DNA from 3 places in the Hymenobacter jejuensis genome. Region 3 is predicted to be linked to each of the others. Evidence: riboswitches for the same ligand, from Rfam matches in the RefSeq annotation. Region 3 holds a riboswitch; each other region holds the start of a gene.
The links. A riboswitch is a leader RNA that binds a small molecule or an ion and turns the genes downstream of it on or off. The one in region 3 is predicted to bind S-adenosylmethionine.

Region 1 (4,846 bases), 2.1 Mb from region 3:
CACTTGAATGGGCGTAAATAGATTTGGAACTTGGCTCATGATCGTAGAATGAAGGGGAGCAGGTGCTCAAAAATTGGTTTTGTTCGATTTGATTTTATGCAACTGATAAGGTGTGCAAAAGGTTTTGGCGAGCCTTCCCCGTAGTTTGTTACCACGGCAACGGCTGGCCTTTGTGAAAAAAGCCGCCCGTAGGACCATCGCTGGGCAGCGTCGCCAGCTCAACGGCCGTGCGTGCACCTTCTTCGATGCTGAGTGGCGCGCCTTCGCCGCCAAGCTCCGTTTTTACCCAGCCGGGATGCGCCGAATTTACTTTGACGGTGGTGTCTTTTAACTCTCTGGCTGTAAGCACCGTGAGCATGTTCAGCGCCGCTTTCGACGACATGTAGGCCGGCATCAAAAAAGGGCTGTTGCTCATGGCCGTAAGCGAACCCAGGCGACTGCTGTGGTTGACGATGCGGCCCGCCGGACTTTGCTTAAGCAGCGGCAGCAGTGCCTCCGTCACGGCAAAAACCGCGAACACATTGATCTCGAACGTGCTCCGAAACAGCGCCACCGTAGCGTTGCCAGTAGGGTCTTCCTGCACCCCGGCGTTGTTGACAAGAATATCAAGCCGGCCAAAACGTTGCTGAAAGAAAGCGGGCAGCGCGGCCACCTCCTCGGCGTTGGTTACGTCGAGCTGCACGGCGTGCGCATCGAGGCCTTCCTGACACAATTGGTTGGCGGCTGCGTTGCCGCGAGCCTCGTCGCGAGCGCCAATCACTACCGTAATGCCTTGCTGGCCTAGTTGACGGGCTATTTCCAAGCCAATGCCTTTGTTGCCGCCCGTAACCAGGGCTACTCTCTTTGCCGGTTCGCTCATGTGTTGCCGCGCTAATCAGTTGCGGCGTATAGAAGCGCTGGCGTGGGCAAAAGGTTACAGCAACTACTTGCTACTCCGGATAATGATTAAAATTAATATTTAGTAATTAATTGATTATCAATACATTGCATTAAAGCCTGTCGGCAAGCTTCCGGCAGTGCCGCATCATTGTAACTGCCTACTGCACAACCACTTCTACCCGACGGTTGCGCGGCCGTTGTTTGGGGTCTTGGTTGTCGGCGACGGGGCGCATGCCGCCGTAGCCGCGGGCCGTAAGCCGCACCGAATCAATGCCTTGCTGCACCAGATACTGCCGCACCACACGGGCGCGCTGCTCCGAAAGCCGGAGATTTAGCGCGGCTTCGCCTACATTGTCGGTGTGGCCGGCTATTTCCATGCGCAGTGCGGGCTGCTCGCGTAGAGTGCGAGCCAAGGCATTGAGCACAGGGCGCGAAGTCGGCAGCAGGGTGGCAGTGCTTTGGGTAAAATACAGGTTGGGCAGCGTCACGACGTCGCCTTTGCCCAATGCCGACATATCGGGCAAGGATGCCGCTTCGTCGGTGACAGGCTCGGGCGCAGACGCTACCTTGGGCTGTGCTGCAATTGCCCGCGGCCGACGGCCTGTTGGTAACGCCGCTTTTAAAGGCGTAAGTATTGATTTTCTGGGAGGTGTTGTCGGGGCGGCGGCTACTACAGGTGTATTGTTTGCTGTCGTTGAGCGGGCTGCAACGGCGGGCTGAGGCCGAGCTGATTTAGGCAGAATAGGTACGGCAGAGGTTGGCATAGCCGAATACAGATTGGTAGTCGGGATGGGCTGGGGCGCTTCGGTGGAGTTGGGTAGCTGCCAAGCCAGCAGCGCCCGCGTGTCCTTTTCAACCTGATAATAGTCTACCTGCAGCGAGTAGTACCGGCCTGCCGTTAGCCGTTGGTGGGCCGTATAAACGGCGGCAGCCTGGTTTTGCCAAGAGTTTAAGATTTTCCGGCCGCCTACCCGTACGCGCATGCCGTCATCGGTCGTGATTTGAAAAGTGTAAACCCCTGTTACTGGGGCATATAGGTACCCCGTCCAGTGCACCGAAAACTGCTCGCCGGGTACGTTCGGCCCGGGCGATATCCACCGGCCTTCCCCTCGGGGGCCGATGGTCCAGTTAAAATCGATCGTTTTGTCGATGCGGGTTAAGGCCAGCTTCTCGAAATTCTTGCCGTCGAAATAGTCGCCTTTCAAACCGTCGCCGGCGGCAACCTGCGCCATGCTCACCTGCGCTACACCGAGCAGCATCAACGACAGCAACCGCACCAATGCTTTCATGCGCAACCTCTGCTAAGTAAATGATCCACACCGTTGTTGGGCTAACGCGGCAGCTTTTCTTGTTAGTATATAGAAAATAAAATATTTGCGAATGCGCATCCGGAGAACAGATAATCGGGCGGTAAACCAAGCCCGCGGCAAGTCCGTTTATTTTTCGGTGTTTAGGATGTACCTTTGTTGTGATACTTATCCAGAAAGACCGAGGGATTGGGCCCTACGACGTCTTGGCAACCTGACCGCGAAGCAAGGTGCCAACTCCCATTTCGCCCTCTTGGAGGAAACGAAAGAAGATAAGTACGGAACCTGCACCCGCAGTTTTCTCTTTCTGGATAGGTTTTTTGTACCTGCCGTTTTGAAAGAGAATCTATGAAGACGCACTGTTCCGACTCGCCCCTCTACTCCATCCTGCAACAACGCATCCTGGTGCTCGACGGCGCCATGGGCACGATGATTCAGCGCTACACGCTGGACGAGGAGGATTTTCGGGGGCCGCGCTTTGCCAATCATCCCAAGCCCTTGCGCGGCAACAACGACCTGCTCTCGCTCACGCGCCCCGATATTATTCGCAACATCCACGCGGAATATTTCGCTGCCGGGGCCGACATGGTGGAGACCAATACCTTCAGCGGTACCTCTATCGCGCAGGCCGACTACGGATTGGAACACGTTGTGTATGAGCTCAATTACGAATCGGCGCGGCTGGCCCGCGAAGTAGCCGATGAGTTTACGGCCCAAGACCCCAGCAAGCCGCGCTTTGTAGCCGGTGCCATTGGGCCAACCAACCGCACGGCCTCGCTTTCGCCCGACGTAAACCGCCCCGGCTACCGTGCTACCACGTTCGACGAGTTGGCCACGGCTTACCACGAGCAGGTGCGCGGCCTCATCGACGGCGGCTCCGACGCGCTGCTGATCGAAACCATTTTTGACACGCTCAACGCCAAAGCGGCGCTCTATGCCGTGCAGCGCTTCTTCGACGAAGGTGGCAAAGTTGTGCCGATCATGATTTCGGGCACGATCACCGACGCTTCCGGCCGCACGTTGTCGGGGCAGACGGTGGAAGCCTTTTGGAACTCGATTCATCACTTGCCACTCTTGAGCGTGGGCCTGAATTGTGCCCTGGGCGCTAAGCAGCTCAAGCAGTACATTCAGGAACTGAGTCGCATTGCCAACGTGCACATTTCGGCGTACCCGAATGCGGGCTTGCCCAACGCGTTCGGCGGCTACGACGAGTCGGCGCAGGAGTTTGCCGAAGTGGTGGAAGATTACCTCCGCGATGGCCTGCTGAACGTGGTCGGTGGCTGCTGCGGCACCACGCCCCAGCACATCGGCGAGCTAGCCAAGTTGGCACCCCAATTTGCGCCACGCCCCTTGCCTACGGTGCCGCAGGCGACGCGCCTCAGCGGCCTCGAACCCTTTGGTATTTACGAAGATAGCCTCTTTGTCAACGTTGGAGAGCGCTGCAACGTGACGGGTTCGCGGGCGTTTGCGCGCCTCGTCCGGACCGGGGCGTACGAGCAGGCGTTGGCTGTGGCGCGCGAGCAGGTAGAAGGCGGCGCGCAGGTGCTCGACATCAACATGGACGAAGGCATGCTTGACTCGGAGCAAGCCATGACCACGTTTCTCAACCTCATTGCCTCCGAGCCCGACATTGCCCGCCTGCCCATCATGATCGACTCGTCGAAGTGGAGCGTGTTGGAAGCCGGTCTCAAGTGCGTGCAGGGCAAAAGCATCGTCAACTCCATCTCGCTAAAAGAAGGCGAGGAGGTTTTCAAGCAGCGCGCCCGCACCGTGCGCCAGTACGGTGCCGCTGTCATCGTGATGGCCTTCGACGAAGACGGCCAAGCCGACTCGTTGGAGCGCCGCAAAGAGATTTGCCAGCGCTCCTACGACATTCTGGTCAACGAGCTGGATTTTCCGGCCGAGGACATCATCTTCGACCCCAATATCCTGACCGTGGGCACCGGCATGGAGGAGCACCGCAACTACGCCCTCGACTTCATTGAGGCCGTGCGGTGGATCAAGCAGAACCTGCCCGGCGCCCGCACCAGCGGCGGCGTGAGCAACATCTCATTCTCGTACCGCGGCAACGACGTGGTGCGCGAGGCCATGAACTCGGCTTTCCTCTACCACGCCATTCGGGCAGGGTTGGATATGGGCATCGTAAACCCCAGTCAATTAGCGGTTTACGACGAAATTCCGCCGGACTTGCTGGAGATGGTGGAAGACGTGCTGCTCAACCGTCGCCCCGATGCTACCGAGCGACTCGTCGATTTTGCCGAGACCGTCAAGCAAAAAGACAAGGTGGAAGTGGTGGCCGACGCGTGGCGCAGCCTGCCCGTCGCCGAGCGCCTGCAACACGCCCTGGTGCGCGGCATCACCGATTTCATTGAGCAGGATACCGAGGAAGTGCGGCAGCAAGTTGGTCGGCCGTTGGAAGTGATCGAAGGCCCCCTGATGGCCGGCATGAACGTCGTGGGCGACCTGTTTGGTGCCGGCAAAATGTTCCTGCCGCAAGTCGTAAAATCGGCGCGCGTAATGAAGAAAGCGGTGGCTTATCTGGAGCCCTACCTGCTGGCCGACAAGCGCGGACAGGAGCGCCAAACCGCGGGCAAGATTCTGCTGGCCACGGTGAAGGGCGACGTGCACGACATCGGCAAGAACATCGTGGGCGTGGTGCT
Region 2 (4,846 bases), 150 kb from region 3:
GCATCCGCCGTAGAAGGCACGCTTTCCAAGTGTTCCAGCAGGCTTGGCCCCTTGTACCACGACAGCTTGCGCGACCGCTTCACGATGTTGTCGCCGTGCAGCGCGCTCACCGGAATAGCCACGATGTGGGGCAGCTTGAGGTGGTCGGCAATGGCGGCGTAATCGGCGACAATCTGTTGAAACACAGCCTCATCGTGGCCGACCAAGTCCATTTTATTTACGGCCAGCACAAAGTGCCGAATGCCGAGCAGCGCGGCCACCAGCGTATGCCGGCGCGTCTGCTCCACCACGCCCTGACGCGCATCGACGAGTACGATGGCGAGGTCGGCGTTTGAGGCGCCCGTGACCATGTTGCGGGTATATTGCACGTGGCCCGGCGCGTCGGTAATGATGAATTTGCGGCGCGGCGTGGTGAAGTATTTATGGGCTACGTCGATGGTAATGCCCTGCTCGCGCTCGGCCTTCAGGCCGTCGGTGAGCAGCGCCAGATCCACGTTGCCGGTGCTGGTTTGGCGTTTTTCCAACGTCGCCAGCACGTCCAGCGACACCGAATCGCTATCGTAGAGCAGGCGGCCGATAAGGGTGCTTTTGCCGTCGTCGACGCTGCCGCAGGTGATGAATCGGAGTAAGTCCATGGGAGTATGGGGGCTGCGCCGGGGCGCAATTAGTCGGGAGAATTAGTTTTAATCTTATTTCTAAGTAATTGATAATCAATTACTTAGAAATAGCCGTTGCGCTTGCGATCTTCCATGCCGGTTTCCGAGATGGTGTCGTCGAGGCGGGTGGCGCCGCGCTCGCTCACTTTGGCTTGCAGCAAATCCAGGATGATGTCGTCCACGGTGTCGGCTTCGCTTTCCACGGCGGCGGTGCAGGTCGAGTCGCCCACGGTACGGAAGCGCACGCGGCGGCTCACGATTTCGTCGGTGTCGTCGAGGCGCAGGTGCTCGGTAAGGCCCAGCAATTGGCCGCTGGGCAGCACTACGCACGTGCGCTCGTGTGCGAAATAGATGTTGGGCAGCTCGATTTTTTCGCGCTGGATATAATTCCACACGTCCAACTCGGTCCAGTTGGAAATGGGGAACACGCGCACGTTTTCGCCCTTCTGGATGCGGCCGTTGTAGATGTTCCAGAGCTCCGGGCGTTGCCGGCGCGGGTCCCACTGACCGAACTCGTCGCGTACGCTGAAAATGCGCTCTTTCGCCCGCGCTTTTTCTTCGTCGCGGCGCGCCCCGCCGATGCAGGCGTCAAACTCAAACTCTTCGATCACGTCGAGCAACGTGTAGGTTTGCAAGGGATTACGGCTCGGAAACTTGCCGCCGGGCTCGCGCAGGCCGCGCTGCTTAATGGTGTCTTCCACGCTGCGAACGATCAATTTTTCGCCCAGGCTCGCGGCCAGCTGATCGCGGAAAGCCAGCACCTCAGGGAAGTTATGACCCGTGTCGATGTGCACCAGCGGGAACGGAAACTTGCCCGGCCGGAAGGCTTTTTCGGCCAAGCGAGTTAAGGCAATCGAATCTTTGCCGCCCGAAAACAGCAGAGCGGGTCGTTCAAATTGGCCGGCTACTTCCCGCAGAATGTGAATGGCTTCTGCTTCGAGGCGGTCTAAGTAGTCGAGATGAATTGTACTCATAATCAGTACTATGGGTCTGCCCAGGTAGGGGCCGATTTGGCGAATGAGATAACGGTGGCAGGTGCTTAAGCAAGCAGTTTTTCGACTACTGGGTCGCGGCCTTCGTGGGCGGCGGTGCTGTGCAGGCCGCACTCTTTGGCGGCCTGTTCTTCCCACCACCAGCGGCCGGCCCGAAAATCCTCGCCCGGCTTGATGGCGCGGGTGCAGGGCGCGCACCCAATGCTGACGAAGCCTTGCTGGTGCAGCGGGTTGAATGGGATGCTGTGTTCGCGCACGTACTCCCAGGCTTCGTCCCAGGTCCAGTCGAACAGCGGGTGTACTTTGATGAGCTGGTGCCCGGCATCCCACTCCACGGCGTGCATGTTTTGCCGGTTCGGCGATTGCTCGGCCCGAATGCCGGTCAGCCACACGCGCTGCCCGGCCAAGGCGCGGCCCAGCGGCTCGACTTTGCGGATGTGGCAGCACTCTTTGCGGGCTTCGATGCTCTCGTAGAAGCTATTGGGACCTTTTTGCTGAACCAAATGCTCGATGCTTTCGCGCTGTGGCGCATATACTTCAATGGGCTTTTGGTAGCGCAATAGCGTCTTGTTCCAGGTAGAATAGGTCTCCTGGAAATTGCGGCCCGTATCGAGCGTAAACACCCGAATGGGCAGGTTGTGGCTGAAAATCAGGTGGGTAAGAATCTGGTCTTCTAGGCCAAAGGAGGTCGAGAAAGCGACTTTATCAGGAAAATGGTCGGCGATGAGCTCCAACGTGTCCGTCACGGATTGCCCAGCCAAACGGTGGCGCAGGTCTTCGACCAGCCCTTCGAGTGCTACTTGCATGAGAGGAGTGAAATAGGATTTTTCCGAACGGAAAAGCAGAGAATAGAGGGGGCTGGCGCACAGACTGCCGCAAACCGAGTAGCCTATGTCTGTGACGATAGAGCCCGGTGCTGGAAGGCTGCCGGCGAGGGGGAGTTACCGTTGATCAGGCAACCGCAGGAAAGGGAAAAGAGAAGGGGACTACGCTTCAGCAACCCATGCTAGCCGCAGCCATACAGGTGGCTGGGCGCGCCATGCAACAACACCCATGCTGTACAGCAACGAGGTTGGCGAAGTAGGCGCGGAGGTTGGAGACAGTAGCCACGGTAACTTGTTTTTATATGATCAGGACTTGGCACCGTTCCCGATGGGTATCGGTTGGTTGCCGGCGCTTCGTCGAGCCTGTCTCTCCACGCCTCTGTATAAAAACAACTCTTTGATCAGAAAGAATTGATGCAGCAAATGTAAACTAAGCTTTTTGATAAAAACAAACGCGTATAGGATTCGGGCTTAGCATAAAAGGCTTTTACAGTGAAGAATCCACGAGAAAATAGCTATTAAATAAAATGAAATAACACATTGATAATCAACATGTTGTAATTAAATATCAATCGTTTGCGATCAGTGGGTGTTTTGTTGGTAAATAATCGCTTAGGATGCAAGAAAATTTTTGAAAAAAGTTGCAACGATGAGCGCAGCTATTATAAAAACAGCATCAATTTCATCCTATCGGAATGCTTGAAAAGCAAAACAGCGTCCAAAAACCGAGGCTTTTGGACGCTGTTTTACAAGATGTTAGAGCAGAAATTATTCAAAAGTGCCCAGCGAAACGACGTAATCTTTGCTGCCATCCGTTACCCACGAATCGAGTTGGGCGGGATCCTTCATCTGCTGACCGCGGCTGCGCGGCACGACCACATAGCCGCATTTCACGTCGGGGAGGGCCGACATATCGCTCCACAGCTTTTCGATCTGCGCGACGGGGTAAATGTCCTCCTGGCCGTGGCCCCAGCGGTATTTCACATCTTTGATCGTGACGTACGTGGGGATGCGCTGGGCCACGCTGCGCACGGCTTTGGCCAACAGTGCCTCGTCGCCATTTTGCACATCTTGGCGGCTCAGGCCAAACAGCTTCAGTAGCGGATCGACCTGAATCCAGGTGGTCATGGAGTTGTAGTAGCTTAGGGCCAACTCGTCTTCTTCGCGGGGCTGGGCGAGGCCTTCCAGCAGCCGAACATGGCCATTGACGCGTGCCAATCCGCCACCACGGTCTTCGATGCGGCGCGGCACTACTTCGAAAGTTAGGGCATTGCCAGAAGCCAAATGGTAGCCCAGCACGGCCGCGTGCACATCCGCGCCCAGCGTGTCGATGTTGTGCAGCATGATGGTTTCGACCTGCGGCTGCTCGCGCAGGAGCTGAGCCAGCGTACCGTTGCGCAGCAAATTGGACACCTCGTACCAGTGCCCCAGCGGCGAAAAGCGCTGAGCGGCAATGTTATCCACGTAGTCGGTGCCTTCGCCCTTCGCCTTGGCCCAGTTGATCATGCTGCTGCGCACGGCATCGCGGACTTTCTGCTTGTTTTCGTCGAGCGTTTCCTGCGGCATTTCTTCCCACATAAAGCGCAAATCGCGCTCTGTGGGCACAAAACGCTGCCCAATGGAGCGGCCTGCCGACAGGAAAACCTTGCCGCCGTAACCATAATTCCGGGTGTGCGCCAGCTGCTTACGGATGGGCTCGTGGGTGAGGTAGCTGGTAGCTACCACGTGCGGAATGTCGGTTTGGTAGTGCTCAGCCACGCGCCGCGTTTTGGCCAAATGAATCTCCAAAAAGCTGCGGTGCACGCCGTTGATTTCCACAAACGGGTTGAGCGCTTTGATCACGCCCGCACCTTTGGTCCAACGGCTGCCCACGCCGGCGGCTAGGCTCATCACGGCTACTTTGCCGGCCCGAATTGCGGCTTCGCCAGCTTGAGTATATTCTTGTGTGTCAGATAGTTGGGTAATGTCTGTGGGCTGCACGTCTTCGATGGAAGTTTCAGCGGCTAAGCGGTTGCGCGACAAGCCAATGCGACCTTTTTGCAGTTCCTCGCGGATGTCTTCGTGCTGAATGTAGTCGAAGCCATTTTCGCGCTTGATGCGGTCGGCCTTCTCGTTTTCGACGCTGCGGTTGCCCTGTGCCGTGGGGTCCGACACCTTGAACAGGTTGCTGACGATGGTGCGCAGCAGCGGGTAGGCCAGGTTGTTCTGCTCGCAATACGTGGTGAAAAAGTCAATTTCGGCCCGGCGGATGTAAGAAATGGTCTCTGGGTCTTTCTTCACCAATTGCGACACATGGATGGCGTAATACTGCTCTGGCATCAGCGCTTCATTGCCTTGGTGCAGCGTGCCCCACGAGCCTTTCGGGTTGATGCGC
Region 3 (4,846 bases):
CCACGGCTATCTGCTGCACGAGTTCTTTTCGCCCCTGAGCAACCAGCGCACCGACCAATACGGCGGCTCGTTTGAAAACCGCATCCGGTTGCTGCTGGAAGTCGTGGCAGCGGTGCGTGAAATATGGCCCACCGACCACCCGCTGTTCGTGCGCATCTCGGCCACCGACTGGACTGAAGGCGGCTGGTCCATCGAGGATTCCGTTGCGCTTGCCAACGTCTTGAAAACCAAAGATGTCGACTTGATCGATGCCTCTACCGGCGGCAACGTACCCAATGCCCGCATTCCGGTCGGCCCCGGCTACCAGGTGGAATTTGCCGCCCGCATCCGGCAGGAAACCGGCATCCCGACCGGAGCGGTTGGCATCATCACCGACGCCCAGCAAGCTGAAACCATCCTGGAGAACAACCAAGCCGATCTGATCATCATGGCCCGCGAGTTTCTGCGCGACCCGTATTTCCCGCTTCACGCGGCCCAGGAACTCGGCGCGGACGTGCCGTGGCCCGTGCAATACGAACGGGCCAAGCGCCATAAGTAACTGACTACAAATCACTTAACAACTTAAATCAGTCATCACTTCGCTAAACGTCCGTCCTTCTCCTGCTGTGCTCAGAAGGCTGGGCGTTTGTTTAATAGCGAGCAAACATATTTCTTGCGAGTCGCAGTAACAGCAAAAGCATCTTAGCCTCAGCGATAATTATTGCATTGAAGCTTCAAATCCTATTTCACATGGAAGAATTTTTATCTGCACCAGAAATTAAAAGAGTTAAATTTTTAGGGCTTTATCAAGCCTTAAGCGGCGCTTTAGGTATATTTATAACAATTTGGGCACTGGCTCAGACAGAAATAATCACTGGAATTGTTCTCGCAATGATCATTACAATGCTAAGTTTTTATTCTTTTTCTATTTATGCGGGCAAATTATTAATAAATGATAGATACGAAGGGCTTCTGATTTCAATGATCAATCAATCGATTCAGATTCTCAATCTTTCGTTTGCGGGAATGTCATATAAATTTGTATCAGGTTCGGCTTTCTTTATTAATCTAGATTTAACAAAAAGCTTATCAATAAAATTTGAATTTAATTTCCCTACTTTCCTTTTGAGTTATAATAGAAACTATGAATTATCTGTTTTCGGCGTAAATATTGTTGCGATTATTCTGCTGTTATCCCTTAATAAAATAAGAGAAGGAATAAAGGAAAAACGTCAGCTTCAAGTTGCTCAATCAGCTTTGTAATTTCCACAATACGGTCGAGCTTTAGGATTTCCTATTTGCATGGTAAGCTGTCGACGACCATCTTTGCAACCATAACGTCAAAACCCGGTTTTTTCGGGGATGCTTTATACAGAAGAAGGGAGAGATCAGGCTCTGTGAACTTCTAGCAACCTACCTTGAGCTAAGGTGCTAATTCCTGCCTAAAATTGTTTAGGAACTATAAACCAGCGCTTTACATGCAAACCCCAGCGGTTTTTTCAGTTGCCTCTCCCCTCGCCCGAACCCAACACGCGTTGTTCGGCGGAGACTTCTTCGTTCCTACAGCTTCCTGTTGCTGTTGTTGCTAACTCTGCCATTCCAGCGTCGGTTGGTGTAGCACAGGCTCCTCTTTACAATTGCTAAGCAGCACGGACTGAGCCTTTTGTGGCCCTTTGCCCCGCACAGGTTGCAGCCAAAACCAGCGCCCGACAAAACTTTCCCGCTGGGAATTTCCTTTTACTCCTTTCGATACGAATTCTTTTATTTATCTAACTAATTGACAATCAGTTAGTTAGATAAATACTCTCCTGTAATTTCTCAGATTACCAACTACCTATATGTCCACTTACTCTTCCGAAAAGCCGATTGGCATTTATTACGAGCATCCTGAGTGGTTTAAGCCGCTGTTTGCCGAGCTCGACCGTCGGGGCATTGCCTACGAAAAGATTGATGCCGCCTACCATATGTTCGACCCTTCCGAAGAGGAAAGCCGCTACAGCTTGGTGGTCAACCGGATGAGCTCGTCAGCTTACCTGCGCGATCATGGGCAGGGCATCTTCCATACGGCAGGCTTCATGACGCATCTCGAGCGGTTGGGCGTGCGCGTAATCAACGGAACGGTAGCGTCGAGCATCGAAACCAACAAGGCTCGCCAACTCTCGCTTTTGACGCAGCTGGGACTGAAATATCCCAAATCGCGGGTGGTAAACCACGTTTCGCGCATTCCGGATGCGGCGGCTGAGTTGCAGTTCCCGCTGGTAGTGAAGGTAAACATCGGCGGCAGCGGCGCGGGCATCATCCGCTTCGACACGCCGGAAGGCTTGCAGCAGGCCGTGGAAGCCGGCAGCATTGATCTGGGCATCGACCAAACGGCTCTGGTACAGGAGTTTGTGGCGCCGCGCGGCGGTCACATCACCCGTGTAGAAACCTTGGATGGCAAGTTCCTCTACGCCATGAAGGTGTTCACGACGGGTGAAAGCTTCAACCTCTGCCCTGCCGAAATCTGCCAGATTCCAGACGAGATCACCGAAGGCGACTTCTGCCTTACCGAAGCGCCCAAGAAAGGCATTCAGGTGGAAGCCACCACGCCGCCCGCCGAAGTAATTGAGGCCGTGGAGCGTTTGGTAGCCGCGGCTAAAATCGACGTGGGCGGCATCGAATACCTCGTAGACGACCGCAACGGCGACGTGCTGTTCTACGACATCAATGCCCTCTCCAACTTCGTAGCCGACGCCGTAAACGTGGTGGGTTTTGACCCGTACGCCCGCTTTGTGGACTACTTGGAGCAAGAACTGGCTAAGAAGTCGGAATCTCAACTCGCCACCCAAGAAGCTTAGAATCATGCAGTTCGGATATTGGCTTCCCATATTTGGCGGTTGGTTGCGCAACGTGCCCGACGAAGGCATGAGCACTTCCTGGGACTACGTGCGCCAGCTGGCCCAGCGCAGCGAAGAGTGGGGCTATAGCCTCACGCTCATCGCGGAGCTTTACTTAAACGACATCAAAGGCCAAGAGGCGCCGGCCCTGGAAGCCTGGTCGACGGCGGCAGCGCTGGCGGCGGTGACGAAGGAGTTGGAAATCATGGTGGCCGTGCGGCCTACTTTCCATAACCCCGCGTTGCTGGCCAAGCAAGCCGCCAACATCGACCTGATCGCGCCGGGTCGCTTGTCGCTGAACGTGGTGTCGTCGTGGTGGCGCGACGAGGCGACCAAGTACGGGCTGCACTTCGAGGAGCACGACGATCGCTATGCCCGCACCAAGGAGTGGCTCGACGTACTGACCGGCGTGTGGGAAAAAGACCATTTCACCTACGAAGGCAAGTACTACAACGTCACCGACAACGTACTGCAGCCCAAGCCGGCCAAAAAGCCTTTCCTGTACGCCGGTGGCGAATCGGAAGCGGCTAAAAACCTGATTACCACCCAGTGCGACGGGTACGTGATGCACGGCGACTCACCCGAGCAGATCGGCAAGCGCATCGCCGACATGCGCCGCCGCCGCGAGGAAAAAGGCTTGCCGCCCATGAAGTTTGGCGTGGCCGGCTACTCCATCGTGCGCAACTCGGAACAGGAAGTAAAGCAGGAACTCGACCGCATCACCAACGTGCAGGCTTCGGCGGCTGGCTACGGCAACTACCAGCAGTGGCTGGCGGGCACGCAACTAGAGCAGCAAGTGTCCTTGCAGGATTACTCGGTGTCGAACCGCGGCCTGCGCACCGGCCTTACCGGCACGCCCGCCCAAATCCAGGATCGCATCGCGGCCTTTGAAGAAGTGGGCGTTGATTTCTTCCTGCTCCAGACCAGCCCGCAACTGGAGGAAATGCAGCGGTTCTCGGAAGAGATTATCAATGTATTAGCTTAAGTATTTCATAATCAGATACTTACAAAAAAGCCCCGACTGCTATAGCAGTCGGGGCTTTTTTGTGGAGCTCGAATGGGGTAAGGTCATTCCGCCAAGCCGAAATTCTTCTGCGTCATCGCCAGATACGCTTCGTCGGTCATGTTGGCTTTGGCGCCCAGCACCTGTTGCGCATCGGCACCGGCGATGTAGCGCAATTGGCTCGAGCCGTCGGTGGCGGCGGTGTAGATTACTTCGGCGATCTGCTCGGCGGTGGAAGCATTGCCGCTGCGGCTGCTGAAGGCATTGAGCACGCTGCGTACCTGCCCGGCGTAGGGGTTGGAGTCGTCGGCGGGGTCGATGGTCATTTGGAGCGAGCGGGTGGCAAAATCGGTGGCTACGCCTCCGGGAGCCACTACTTTCACCTGAATGCCGAACGGTGCCAGCTCAAACCACAGCGACTCCGAGAAGCCGTCGAGCCCGAATTTGGTGGCGTGGTACAGCGAATTCATCGGAAATGCCGTGCGCCCGCCTACCGATGTGATGTTGATGATAACACCTGATTTTTGCGCCCGCATAAACGGCAACGCGGCCCGCGTGACCGCAAACACCCCGAAAACGTTGGTCGCAAACTGCGTCTGAATCTGCGCATCAGTAGCCGCCTCGAAGGGCCCAACCAGGCCGTAGCCGGCGTTGTTTACGAGCACATCGAGACTGCCGAAATCCTGGTGGGCCTGCGCTATTACGCGGGTTACGGCCGCGCCATCAGTTACGTCGAGCGCGTACACGCGCACACTAGGCAGGTCGTCGAATTTCGCGTCGGCGGGGTTGCGCATGGTGGCGGCTACCTGCCAGCCGTGCTGGGCAAAAAGGCGCACGCACGCCGCGCCGATGCCCGTAGAAGTGCCGGTGATGAAAACGGTTTTAGCCATGAGAATAAGCTGAAAATGAAGTAGTACCGAGCGATGTAGACTCGGCTCTAACAAAGACGCACCACCGCGGTCAATACTTCATCTTGGTCCAATTCTTC

Region 1: another riboswitch for S-adenosylmethionine. It lies ahead of metH (methionine synthase); the one in region 3 lies ahead of FHG12_RS18320 (ATP-grasp domain-containing protein).
Region 2: another riboswitch for S-adenosylmethionine. It lies ahead of FHG12_RS17670 (phosphoadenylyl-sulfate reductase); the one in region 3 lies ahead of FHG12_RS18320 (ATP-grasp domain-containing protein).

Annotation. Positions count from the first base shown of each region.
Region 1 covers NZ_CP040896.1:2,306,991-2,311,836, forward strand. Annotated here, with positions in the region: gene FHG12_RS09435 (alkene reductase) at 1-39, opposite strand, end outside; gene FHG12_RS09440 (SDR family oxidoreductase) at 149-859, opposite strand; gene FHG12_RS09445 (PA14 domain-containing protein) at 1,038-2,168, opposite strand; SAM riboswitch class I at 2,352-2,465, shown strand; gene metH (methionine synthase) at 2,535-4,846, shown strand, end outside.
Region 2 covers NZ_CP040896.1:4,300,317-4,305,162, forward strand. Annotated here, with positions in the region: gene FHG12_RS17660 (sulfate adenylyltransferase subunit 1) at 1-635, opposite strand, end outside; gene cysD (sulfate adenylyltransferase subunit CysD) at 719-1,630, opposite strand; gene FHG12_RS17670 (phosphoadenylyl-sulfate reductase) at 1,696-2,454, opposite strand; SAM riboswitch class I at 2,768-2,862, opposite strand; gene FHG12_RS17675 (UTP--glucose-1-phosphate uridylyltransferase) at 3,241-4,846, opposite strand, start outside.
Region 3 covers NZ_CP040896.1:4,453,845-4,458,690, reverse strand. Annotated here, with positions in the region: gene namA (NADPH dehydrogenase NamA) at 1-538, shown strand, start outside; gene FHG12_RS18325 (hypothetical protein) at 730-1,242, shown strand; SAM riboswitch class I at 1,344-1,447, shown strand; gene FHG12_RS18320 (ATP-grasp domain-containing protein) at 1,818-2,816, shown strand; gene FHG12_RS18315 (LLM class flavin-dependent oxidoreductase) at 2,821-3,840, shown strand; gene FHG12_RS18310 (SDR family oxidoreductase) at 3,924-4,748, opposite strand.